DNA from 2 places in the Bacillus sp. 9.4 genome. Region 2 is predicted to be linked to the other one. Evidence: a T-box and tRNA genes for the amino acid it is inferred to sense, from the RefSeq annotation. Region 2 holds a T-box; the other holds one or more tRNA genes.

Region 1 (6,560 bases), on a different contig from region 2:
AGTGCTGTCGGAATTCGAGAAAACAGAAGATTTGGAGTACGCAGAAGGATCAGGGATATAGAAAGGGCGGAAGCGGAAATGAAAAAAGGACTCATTGTATTGGTTGCCGTTATTTTTCTGCTCGCAGGCTGTGGAGCAAATGGAGCCAGCGGTGACCACAAACAATTGAAGGAAATTCGTATTGGTATTCAGCAAAGCTTAAGCCCGCTTTTGATCGCAAAGGAAAAAGGCTGGTTCGAAGATGCATTTGAAAAAGAAGGCATCAAAGTGAAATGGGTGGAGTTTCAAAGCGGTCCGCCCCAATTTGAAGGCCTTGCGGCAGACAAACTTGATTTTTCTCAAGTCGGTAATTCGCCTGTGATTGCTGGACAGGCGGCAGGCATTGACTTTAAAGAAATCGGTTTGTCTCAGGACGGTTTGAAAGCAAACGGCATCCTTGTCAATCAAAACAGCGGCATTCAAGACGTTAAGGACTTAAAGGGAAAGAAAATTGCAGTCGCCAAAGGCAGCAGCGGGTTTGATTTTTTGTATAAAGCGCTTGATCAAGTGGGGTTGTCAGCTAACGATGTGACAATTATTCAGCTTCAGCCTGATGAAGCAGCTTCCGCATTCGAAAACGGATCTGTTGATGCCTGGTCCATTTGGGAGCCGTACTTGTCCTTAGAAACAATGAAACACGGAGCAAAAATCCTTGTGAACGGAGAAAGCACAGATTTATATTCACCGGGTTTTACTTTAGTAAGAACAAAGTTTTCAGAAGAGCATCCAGACGAAGTGGTCCGTTTTCTGAAGGTGTTTAATAAAGCCGTTGTATGGCAAAAGGAACATCTGGATGAAGCAGCGGACTTGTATTCTGACATTAAAGATCTCGATAAAAAGGTCGTCGAAAATGTGCTGAAAAATACTGAACCTCTGAATGAGGTCATCAGTGACGACATTGTGAAAGCGCAGCAGGAAACAGCAGATTTTCAATTTCGAACAAAGGCGATAGATAAGAAGATTGATGTGAAGGATGTTGTCGATAACACTTTTATCAAAAAAGCATTAAAGGAACATTCCTCAGGAGGTGATCAATGATGAAAGCAGAGGCTGCGGGCTCGCTGCCCAAAACGAATGCGGAAGCGGTGCGAAAAAAGCCCGGAAGGAAGAGATATGGCTGGATGAAGGGGCTTTTACTGCCCGCTGTCATCATTGCCATCTGGCAGGTCATCGGCGGGCTGGGGGTTGTGTCCGCTACAGTGCTGCCTACACCTGTTACGATTGTTCTGACCTTTAAGGAGCTTATTTTGTCCGGCGAACTGTTCGGCCATCTGCAAATCAGCATTTATCGGGCGGCGCTTGGTTTTTTGCTTGGCGCGGGGCTTGGATTGATGATCGGGATTTTGGCCGGATTCTCCAAACGGACGGAGCTGTATCTTGATCCGTCGTTGCAAATGCTTAGAACCGTACCTCATCTGGCCGTCACGCCGCTGTTTATTTTATGGTTCGGATTTGACGAAGTATCTAAAATTTTGCTGATTGCGCTCGGTGCCTTCTTTCCTGTCTATATCAATACGTTTAACGGCATCCGCGGGGTTGACGCGAAGCTGTTTGAAGTCGCCCGGGTGCTTGAATTTAAATGGCATCAGCAGATATCCAAAGTGATATTGCCGGCAGCCCTGCCCAATATATTGCTAGGCATTCGCTTATCGCTCGGCATTGCATGGCTCGGGCTCGTTGTGGCAGAGCTGATGGGCTCAAGCTCGGGAGTCGGCTATATGATCATGGATGCGAGACAGTTTTCACAAACGAATAAAGTCTTTGCAGGGATTATCATTTTTGCAGTGGTTGGAAAGCTGACGGATTCCTTCGTCAGGCTGCTGGAACGAAAGCTGTTAAAGTGGAGAAACAGCTACGAAGGATAAAAGATATAAAGGGGAGATGAATATGGAAATTCTTTGGTTTATACCGACTCATGGAGACGCGAGATATTTAGGATCTGAAAGTGATGGACGGACTGCGGATCATCTTTACTTTAAACAAGTCGCGCAGGCGGCAGACAGGCTGGGATATACAGGAGTTCTTCTGCCAACGGGAAGATCGTGCGAGGACCCGTGGCTTACAGCGTCGGCGCTGGCAGGAGAAACAAAGGACTTAAAGTTTTTAGTCGCGGTAAGACCTGGTTTAATGCAGCCTTCTCTGGCAGCCAGAATGACGTCCACCCTAGACCGCATTTCAGACGGCCGGCTGCTGATCAACGTTGTGGCTGGGGGCGATCCGTATGAGCTGGCAGGCGATGGCCTGTTTATCAGCCATGATGAGCGCTATGAAGCAACAGACGAATTTTTAACCGTTTGGCGGAGACTTTTGCAGGGAGAAACGGTTTCCTATGAAGGAAAGCATATAAAAGTGGAAAACAGCAATCTGCTTTTCCCGCCGCAGCAAGAGCCGCATCCGCCCATCTATTTCGGTGGTTCGTCACAGGCTGGGATTGAAGCTGCCGCAAAGCATACAGACGTATACTTGACATGGGGTGAGCCGCCTGAACAAGTAAAAGAAAAGATAGAGAGAGTCAAAAAGCAAGCGGCAAAAGAAGGGAGATCCGTTCGATTTGGTATTAGGCTGCATGTCATTGCCCGTGAAACTGAACAAGAGGCGTGGGAAGCGGCTGAGCGCTTGATCAGCCACTTGGATGATGACACCATTGCCAAAGCGCAGGCAGCTTTGAGCCGTTACGACTCTTCAGGCCAGCAGCGGATGGCCGTCCTTCATCAAGGCGATCGGACGAAGCTTGAAATCAGTCCGAATCTGTGGGCGGGGATCGGCCTGGTCAGAGGAGGGGCAGGAACAGCTCTTGTCGGTGATCCGCAGACGATTGCCGACCGGATAGCGGAGTACCAGGCACTCGGCATAGAATCGTTTATATTCTCCGGCTATCCGCATTTAGAAGAAGCGTATTATTTTGCAGAGCTTGTATTTCCGCTTTTGCCGTTTGAAAATGATCGGACGAGAAAGCTTCAGAACAAAAGGGGAGAAGCGGTAGGAAACACTTATTTTGTCAAAGAGAAAAATGCATGAGTTTAACTAAAATACAGTCCCCGAACATGGTATGATATTCAAAAAAAGGGGGCTTTTTTTCTGAAAACATTGAGAAGCGCGGCAGTCATTTGCCTCATAGCTATGCTGTCAGCATGCGGACATTCAAAACAGATGGAAATCAAAGCGGCGGACATATCAGAACTTGAAAAAAACAGAATGGATGTTGCAGCTTCACAGGCATTCACTGCTGAAGCCGTCAATATCGGTGAAGGTATTTCTTCAGCTGACATGTACATCGAACATTATCAAAAGGGAAAGCTTGTTGAGAGGTTTGGACCTGTTCGTGCAGATTATTCAGAGGAAAAACCCGATACCATACAATTTGTTTATTTTGAGAATGAAGAGGGGGAAGGAAAGAATAAACATACCACCATTCATTTTGGCATTGTAGATAAACAGGGAACTATAGCGGCTGATTCATCGGTGAAACGCGACGATAGCACAACACAGGAAATGACTCAGAATATTTCATCGCCGGAACCGATTACTTTCGAGAAGCCTGCTTTGATCGGCAGCAGTATTAGAGGGACTGACGAGACAATGCACACCTCTGAACATAAAAAAGAGCTCATTAAGCATCAAGATGCGTTACTGTATTATGTGGAATTGCATCATTAGAATGGGCGGCTTCAGGCCGTCTGTTTTACAAAGCGGTATGCTTGCTTTTTTGAATGGTGCATGATACATTTTAAATCGTAATAATTTCGATTTAAAAGGGAGGCTATGTGACTTGGCTAAAAAATCAAAAGTGGCAAAAGAGTTAAAACGCCAACAGCTTGTTGAACAATACGCTGATATTAGACGCGAGTTGAAGGAAAAAGGAGATTACGAGGCACTCAGCAAGCTGCCAAGAGATTCAGCACCGGGAAGGCTTCACAACCGCTGCATGGTAACGGGGCGCCCGAGAGCATATATGAGGAAGTTTAAAATGTCCAGAATCGCTTTTAGGGAGCTGGCCCATAAAGGCCAGATTCCCGGTGTGAAAAAAGCAAGCTGGTAAGAAAAAACTCCGGCCGATTACAGCGCGCCGGAGTTTTTTTCGTTTTTCTTGAAAGAGATGACGTAGGAAAGGTGCTGGATGATCATGATGATAAACACAATAATAATAGGGAAAAACGGAATACGCGATTGAAATAGCGGATAAAAAATGAGAAGAACGGCTGCGGCAGGCAGCGAGAAGTAGACAGCGATATATGACGCGCGGCATGCTTTTGCCGTCATCATCTGCTCTCTTTCATCCTGCTCTTCAAACTCATCAGGCAGAAGAAGCTGCTTTCTGGCAGGGCGGCTTTTTTTCTGTAAGTACAAATAAACCGCAGACGCCGCAACAAACAGAATAAAGGGGGTGAGGTTTAATTCAAATACCATCCCGCCGCTCTTTGTGCCGAAAAAAGATGCTATGCCTTCTGAGGCTTCAAAGTATGAAATCAGCGTCCAGCATGCAAGGCCAAATAATACAAGGTGAAAAGCTGCTTTTGTTTTCATGCTCATCTTAGTTTTCCTCCTCTAACCAAAAGACATCCTCCATTTTCATGGAGAAGGCTTTGCAGATTTTCAGTGCTAACAGCAGTGAGGGAACATAATCGCCTTTTTCAATCGCTGCCACAGTCTGTCTTGTGACGCCGACCGTTTCTCCGAGTTTTTCCTGAGAATAGCCGAAGCGTGCCCTCAGCTCTTTTACTTTATTTTTCATCATGACGTCTGTCCCCTTCACAATCTCGATTGATTATATTGTATAGTATACTTAACATTATGTAAATGGAACTTAACAACTTTACAAAAAGATAACTTTTTTTCGACAAAATTTTTATATTCCCTTGACGAAAAATAAATAAACATGTAATATAAAAAAAGTCAGAGCGGTACTGTTGCTGACAACCACAAATGCGGGTGTAGTTTAGTGGTAAAACCTCAGCCTTCCAAGCTGATGTCGTGAGTTCGATTCTCATCACCCGCTCCATACATACGTTATTAACGCAGTGTTTCGTTTCTCAGATAAACGAAGTATTGCGTTTTTTTATGTAAAAAAGAACACGGTATTCGTGTTCTTTTACGTAAGCCAATGTACTGTATGGGTGCCGCCGTGAATTTGTTCAAACATTTTCGTTAATGATGATAAGAGGTTAACAGCGCTGCTTTTCTCAATCGATGGCGGGAAAAAAATGATTTGCAGCATATTCTTAGTCTCGTTTGAAACGGGATAGTGGTTGACGCTGTTTTTGAAATCGCCAAAAATGCCGTTTTCATCAGAGAAAAGCAGTATGTTTTCTTTTTCTCCCAATGAGATCCGGACCGGCTCATGAAGCTTTCCGGCATCATAAATCATAATAGGCAGAGAATATTTTAATGCGAAAAAATCGATTGTATCATGGGCCGAGTCTTTACTTTCCATGAATTGTTCCTTGGATATCGGGACCAGCATGTCCTCCATTGGGGTTGTTTCTCCCTCAAATGACGGGTTAAGCTGTTTAAAGAGTTCCTGCCATTCCTTGACGAAGGATTCATCGGATATACCGCCGTCCGCATAGTCGAAAAACAAGGATTCTTGAAACAGGCGGAGTCTGCCTTTCAGCATTTGCGGTGAGGAGCCGACTTCGATATTCTCATAAATGACAGCCGCTGCTCGTAAGCCGGCCGCACGTTCAGTAATAACAGAATCAAGTTTGATATTCACTAGCATTCACTCCAGTTACGTGATATCAACCTATTATAAACGCTGTATCGTTTTATCACAAAGAAAGGAGGCTGTGCAAAACATGAACGTTTATCAGCTCAAAGAAGAATTAATTGAATACGCGAAAAGCATTGGCGTGGACAAGATTGGTTTTACGACTGCTGATACTTTTGACAGTTTAAAAGACCGTTTGATTCTTCAAGAATCACTCGGCTATCTCTCCGGCTTTGAAGAGCCGGATATCGAAAAAAGGGTGACGCCGAAGCTTCTTTTGCCGAAAGCGAAATCAATAGTGGCAATTGCTCTCGCATATCCTTCCAAAATGAAGGATGCGCCGAGAAGCACGAGAACTGAGCGCAGGGGCATTTTTTGCAGAGCTTCCTGGGGAAAAGACTATCATGATGTGCTGAGGGAAAAGCTTGATCTGCTGGAGGATTTTCTAAAAAGCAAGCATGAGGATATCAGAACGAAGTCAATGGTTGATACAGGTGAATTGTCTGATCGCGCCGTTGCGGAACGTGCCGGAATTGGATTCAGTGCGAAAAACTGTATGATCACAACACCTGAGTATGGCTCTTATGTGTATTTGGCGGAAATGATCACAAATATCCCTTTTGAGCCTGATGTGCCGATTGAAGATATGTGCGGGTCCTGCACGAAATGCTTGGACGCCTGTCCGACGGGAGCCCTGGTTAATCCCGGGCAGCTTAATGCGCAGCGCTGCATCTCTTTTCTGACCCAGACAAAAGGATTTTTGCCTGATGAATTCCGGACAAAAATCGGAAACCGCCTGTACGGGTGCGATACG
Region 2 (6,560 bases):
AATCGCGATCATGAGCGATAAGCCCCAAACGACGAGAAACAAGGTGCAAGGAGTACTGACGACAGGCACATCACAAACCATTTTTATTGACACACCAGGGATTCATAAACCTAAGCATAAGCTTGGGGACTTTATGATGAAAGTGGCGCAAAATACATTAAAAGAAGTCGATTTGATCTTGTTTATGATCAATGCTGAGGAAGGCTACGGGAAGGGCGACGAATTCATCATTGAGAAATTGGAGAAGATGTCTACGCCTGTATTCTTAATCGTAAACAAAATTGATAAAATTCATCCCGACCAATTGCTCCTGCTAATTGACGAATACCGCGGACGTTATCCTTTTAAGGAAATTGTTCCGATTTCTGCTTTAGAAGGAAATAACATCGAAACATTGCTTGCTCAGGTTGAAGCGTATTTGCCGGAAGGGCCGCAATTCTATCCGAGTGACCAGGTAACTGACCACCCTGAACGATTTATCATTTCTGAATTAATCAGGGAAAAGGTGCTGCATTTGACGAGAGAAGAAATCCCGCACAGCATTGCGGTGGCCATCGAATCCATCAAAGGGCAGGACAACGGTTCTGTGCACGTAGCGGCAACGATTGTGGTCGAGCGGGATTCCCAGAAAGGCATCGTGATCGGTAAAAAAGGAAGCCTTCTAAAAGAGGTTGGAAAAAGAGCGAGAGCGGATATTGAAGCACTGTTGGGCTCCCGTGTCTACCTTGAATTGTGGGTGAAAGTGCAGAAAGACTGGCGTAATAAAATGTCCCAGCTTCGCGATTTTGGCTTTAAAGAGGACGAATATTAATCTCTTGCTGTGTGTGTCATTATCTCACAGGAACAGGGATACATTAGCAAATTTTGTTTAACATGAAATGGAGGACATCTGGTCAAGATAAAGGTAAGAATTTGGAGTTTAGGTAAGCTAGTTTAACTACAGAAAGGTGGGTTTCTTGTGTTGAATTTTACCTGGAACGTATTTTCTCAAACAGGAAATGTTGATACGTATCTTCTTTTTAAAGAACTGGAAAAAGAGAACATGGAAAGACCCGAAGAACTAGAAGATGAGCTAGCCCGATTTGATTATCCAATTTTATAAACCTCTTGGCCGCTCCTGCTTGAGGAAGGTGCGGAAATGCTGACAAAATGTGAAGGAATCGTTCTTCGCACAAATGATTACGGAGAGACGAATAAAATCGTAACTTTACTGACAAGAGAACACGGAAAAATAGGTGTTATGGCACGAGGCGCCAAAAAAACCAACAGCCGTTTATCAGCAGTCAGCCAGCCCTTTTTGTATGGTTCTTTCTTAATGCAAAAAACATCGGGCCTCGGAACGCTTCAGCAGGGGGAAATGATCCTCAGCATGAGAGGCATCAGGGAAGACTTGTTTTTAACAGCATATGCTGCCTATATTGCTGAGTTAGTCGACAGAGGCACAGAAGAAAAAAAGTCAAATCCTTATTTATTTGAATTCATATTAGAATCATTAAAACAGCTGAATGAAGGAACAGATCCGGATGTTATCACCTTCATTGTTCAAATGAAGATGCTCGGTGTCATGGGCCTGTATCCTGAGCTAAATCATTGTGTACATTGTAAAAGCCAAGACGGAACCTTTCATTTTTCTGTTCGTGATAATGGTTTTATATGCCACCGCTGTTTTGAAAAAGATCCTTACAGGATACCGATTAAACCGCAAACGGCAAGGCTGTTAAGACTCTTCTACTATTTTGATCTGTCGAGACTCGGCAATGTGTCCTTAAAAGAGGAAACAAAAGCTGAATTAAAGCAAGTGATTGATTTATATTACGAAGAATATTCGGGATTGTATTTAAAATCAAAGCGCTTTTTAGATCAAATGGAAAGCATGAAACATCTTATGGGTGAAAACAAAAGTTGACATTTGGTCCATCTTTTTATATGATCATTTATTATAAAATATGTTGCAGTGAGAGAAAGAAGTACTTGCGTTTACCTCATGAAAGCGACCTTAGGGCGGTGTAAGCTAAGGATGAGCACGCAACGAAAGGCATTCTTGAGCAATTTTAAAAAAAGAGGCTGGGATTTTGTTCTCAGCAACTAGGGTGGAACCGCGGGAGAACTCTCGTCCCTATGTTTGCGGCTGGCAAGCATAGAGACGGGAGTTTTTTGGTTGCTGCCGCAGTCAACTTATGAAAGAAAAGTGGAGGTGCTTGAAATGAATATTCAAGACATGATTCTAACCTTGCAAAAGCATTGGTCCAGTCAGGGCTGTGTGCTTATGCAGGCTTACGATGTAGAAAAAGGAGCCGGCACGATGAGCCCGTATACATTTTTGCGCAGTATCGGCCCTGAGCCGTGGAAAGTGGCTTATGTAGAGCCTTCCAGACGTCCTGCAGACGGCCGCTACGGGGAGAACCCGAACAGACTGTATCAGCATCATCAGTTCCAGGTCATTATTAAACCGTCTCCTGATAACATTCAAGAACTGTATTTAGATTCCTTGCGTGCTCTTGGAATTGATCCGCTTGAGCACGATATTCGCTTTGTTGAAGACAACTGGGAGAATCCGTCTTTAGGCTGCGCGGGTCTAGGCTGGGAAGTTTGGCTTGACGGAATGGAGATAACACAATTTACGTATTTCCAGCAGGTCGGGGGATTAGAGTGTAAACCCGTTTCTGTAGAGATTACGTATGGAATTGAACGTCTCGCGTCTTATATCCAAGATAAAGAAAATGTGTTTGACTTGGAATGGACGTCAGGGTTTACAGTAAAAGATTTATTCATGATGGCTGAATATGAACATTCCGTTTATACGTTTGAAACATCAGACGTCGATATGCTGTTCCAATTGTTCAGCACATATGAAAAAGAAGCGATCAAGCAAATGGATAACGGACTTGTTCATCCAGCATATGACTATGTACTGAAATGCTCGCACACCTTCAATCTGCTTGACGCCAAAGGTGCGATCTCTGTTACCGAGCGGACGGGCTATATCGCAAGAGTGCGGAATTTAGCTAGAAAAGTAGCAAAAACCTATTATGAGGAACGAGAAAAACTAGGGTTCCCAATGCTTAAGGGGGAGGGTTCTTCTCATGAGTAAACAGGATTTACTTTTAGAGATCGGATTAGAGGAAATGCCGGCGCGCTTTTTGAATGAAAGCATGGTTCAGCTTGGCGGCAAGCTGACAGGCTGGCTTAAAGAAAAAAATATTACTCACGGTGAAGTGAAACTTTTCAATACACCGAGACGTCTTGCTGTATTCGTTAAGGATGTCGCAGAAAAGCAGGATGATATAAAAGAAGAAGCAAAAGGGCCTGCGAAAAAAATTGCCCTTGATGCGGACGGGAACTGGACAAAAGCGGCAATCGGCTTTTCAAAAGGCCAAGGCGCGAATGTGGAAGACCTGTATATCAAAGAAGTAAAAGGCATAGAGTATGTATTCGTGCAAAAATTCCAAGCCGGCCAAGAAACGAAGTCGCTTCTGCCAGAATTGAGCGGTTTAATTACAAGCTTGCATTTCCCGAAAAACATGCGCTGGGGAAATGAAGATTTGCGTTATATCCGACCGATCAAATGGATTGTCGCATTATTTGGACAGGATGTCATTCCATTTTCGATCACAAACGTTGAGTCTGGACGGACAACACAGGGACACCGTTTCCTCGGACATGAAGTGTCAATTGAATCACCTTCAGCTTATGAAGAGCAGCTGAAAGAACAGCATGTTATTGCTGATCCTAGCGTCCGAAAGCAAATGATTCAATCTCAGCTGGAAACAATGGCTGCTGAAAACAATTGGAGCATTCCAGTTGACGAAGACCTTCTTGATGAAGTGAATCATTTAGTAGAATACCCGACAGCTCTTTACGGTTCATTTGAATCCGAGTTTCTGTCAATTCCTGAAGAAGTGCTTGTCACGACAATGAAAGAGCATCAGCGCTACTTCCCTGTCAAAGACAAAAACGGTGACCTGCTGCCTCACTTTATCACAGTCCGAAACGGCAACAGCCACGCGATTGAAAATGTGGCCCGAGGCAATGAAAAAGTGCTGCGCGCACGTTTATCTGATGCGTCATTCTTCTACAAGGAAGATCAGAAACTAAACATTGATGCAAATGTGAAGAAGCTTGAAAATATCGTTTTCCATGAAGAGCTTGGTTCTCTTGCTGATAAGGTTAGAAGAGTCACATCAATCGCAGAGAAACTTGCCGTTCGTCTTCAGGCTGATGAAGATACATTAAAACATGTGAAGCGGGCTGCTGAAATTTCTAAATTCGACCTTGTGACGCATATGATATATGAATTCCCTGAACTTCAAGGAATTATGGGCGAAAAGTATGCGAGAATGCTTGGCGAAGATGAAGCTGTGGCGGCGGCAGTCAATGAACATTATATGCCTAGATCAGCGGGCGGAGAAACGCCTTCTACTTTCACCGGAGCTGTTGTAGCAATGGCGGATAAGCTTGACACAATCGCTTCATTCTTCTCTATCGGCGTAATTCCAACCGGTTCCCAGGACCCTTACGGACTGCGCCGCCAAGCAAGCGGTATTGTTGCGATTCTTCTTGACCGCAACTGGGGAATTTCATTTGAAGAGCTGCTTACTTTCGTACAAACCGATAAAGAAAATGAACTGCTGGATTTCTTCACTCAGCGCTTGAAATATGTCTTGAATGCTGAACAAATCAGACATGATGTCATTGACGCCGTGCTGGAAAGCTCTGAGCTTGAGCCGTACTCTGCGCTGCATAAAGCACAAGTACTGGAGCAAAAGCTTGGTGCACCTGGCTTTAAGGAAACAGCCGAAGCGTTAGGCCGAGTGATCTCTATCAGCAAAAAAGGAGTCCGCGGAGACATTCAGCCTGATCTGTTTGAAAATGAATACGAAGCAAAACTGTTTGATGCCTACCAAACAGCGAAGCAAAATCTGCAGGAAAACTTCAGCAAAAAAGATTATGAGGCGGCGCTTGCTTCACTTGCAGCCTTAAAAGAACCGATCGATGCTTACTTCGATCATACAATGGTTATAGCGGATAATGAGGCATTAAAGGCAAATCGTTTAGCGCAAATGGTAAGCTTGGCGGATGAGATCAAGTCCTTTGCGAATATGAATGCCCTTATTGTAAAATAAAGAGAGAAAAGGCGGTTGCTGTGTGATCGGTAATCGTCTTTTCCCCATTTATAAGTTTTTTGTTTGATTACAAGATATTTACGTTATAATATGGATTATTATTTCTTTACATAGCTATGAAGTGAAAAGGTGGTGAGTACGATCGAACTAAATAAACGGCAAGAACATATTTTGCAGATTGTAAAAGAAAACGGGCCGATTACAGGGGAGCATATTGCAGAAAAGCTGAACCTCACCAGGGCGACATTGCGCCCGGATTTAGCCATACTCACCATGTCAGGATTCCTCGAGGCGCGCCCGAGAGTCGGTTATTTCTATACGGGAAAAACCGGCACGCAGCTTTTGGCGGATAAACTCAAAAAGCTTCAGGTGAAAGACTTTCAATCTATCCCCGTAGTGATTCACGAAAACGTTTCTGTGTACGATGCGATTTGCACCATGTTTTTAGAAGATGTAGGTACTCTGTTTGTGGTGGACCGCGATGCTGTTTTAGTCGGGGTGCTTTCCCGAAAAGACTTGCTCAGAGCGAGCATTGGCCAGCAGGAGCTTACATCGGTCCCTGTTCACATCATCATGACAAGGATGCCGAACATTACGGTGTGCAGACGCGAGGATTATGTGATGGACATTGCAAAGCACTTAATAGAAAAACAAATTGATGCACTGCCTGTCATCAAAGACACCGATAAAGGCTTTGAAGTGATCGGCAGAGTGACAAAAACAAATATGACAAAAATACTTGTCAGTTTATCTGAAAATGAAATCCTATAAGATTGCAAACTAACGGGGGGATAATATGAATAACCGCATCATCTATGTTGTATCGGATTCCGTCGGTGAAACGGCTGAATTGGTAGTAAAAGCAGCACTCAGCCAATTTAACGGATCGGCGGATGATACTCATGTAAGAAGAATTCCTTATGTTGAAGATATAGGCACTATCAATGAAGTGATTTCACTTGCAAAGGCAGACGGCGGCATTATCTGTTTTACACTCGTGGTGCCGGAAATCAGAGAATATTTGATAGCCGCAGCGGAAAAAGCAAATGTTTTATATTATGATATTATCGGCCCGTTGATTGATAAAATGGAAACAGCCTACGGTTTAACAGCGAAATACGAACCGGGGCGGGTGCGCCAGCTTGATGAAGATTATTTCAAAAAAGTGGAGGCCATCGAGTTTGCAGTTAAATACGATGATGGACGTGATCCAAGAGGGATTTTAAAAGCTGATATCGTTTTGATCGGCGTTTCAAGAACGTCTAAAACACCGCTGTCTCAATATCTCGCACACAAACGCCTGAAGGTTGCCAATGTTCCGATTGTACCGGAGGTTGATCCGCCGGAAGAACTCTTTAACGTTGATCCGAAAAAATGCATCGGTTTAAAGATTAGCCCTGATAAACTGAATCATATCAGAAAAGAACGTTTAAAATC

Evidence for each region. The T-box of region 2 lies ahead of glyQ (glycine--tRNA ligase subunit alpha). A T-box ahead of a tRNA ligase gene usually reads a tRNA of that ligase, here a tRNA-Gly.
Region 1: it has a tRNA-Gly gene. The T-box ahead of glyQ (glycine--tRNA ligase subunit alpha) is inferred to sense a tRNA for this amino acid. The anticodon was not compared.

What each region holds. Positions count from the first base shown of each region.
Region 1 covers NZ_JBVFMU010000002.1:1,019,078-1,025,637, reverse strand. The annotation lists gene ACZ07B_RS11890 (ABC transporter ATP-binding protein) at 1-61, shown strand, start outside; gene ACZ07B_RS11885 (aliphatic sulfonate ABC transporter substrate-binding protein) at 79-1,077, shown strand; gene ACZ07B_RS11880 (ABC transporter permease) at 1,074-1,904, shown strand; gene ssuD (FMNH2-dependent alkanesulfonate monooxygenase) at 1,927-3,057, shown strand; gene ACZ07B_RS11870 (hypothetical protein) at 3,160-3,696, shown strand; gene rpsN (30S ribosomal protein S14) at 3,809-4,078, shown strand; gene ACZ07B_RS11860 (membrane protein) at 4,096-4,569, opposite strand; gene ACZ07B_RS11855 (helix-turn-helix transcriptional regulator) at 4,571-4,771, opposite strand; tRNA gene ACZ07B_RS11850 (tRNA-Gly) at 4,965-5,038, shown strand; gene ACZ07B_RS11845 (hypothetical protein) at 5,129-5,752, opposite strand; gene queG (tRNA epoxyqueuosine(34) reductase QueG) at 5,835-6,560, shown strand, end outside.
Region 2 covers NZ_JBVFMU010000001.1:592,221-598,780, reverse strand. The annotation lists gene era (GTPase Era) at 1-811, shown strand, start outside; gene ACZ07B_RS03670 (YqzL family protein) at 959-1,102, shown strand; gene recO (DNA repair protein RecO) at 1,139-1,906, shown strand; T-box leader at 1,946-2,121, shown strand; gene glyQ (glycine--tRNA ligase subunit alpha) at 2,204-3,091, shown strand; gene glyS (glycine--tRNA ligase subunit beta) at 3,084-5,123, shown strand; gene ccpN (transcriptional regulator CcpN) at 5,256-5,894, shown strand; gene ACZ07B_RS03645 (pyruvate, water dikinase regulatory protein) at 5,920-6,560, shown strand, end outside.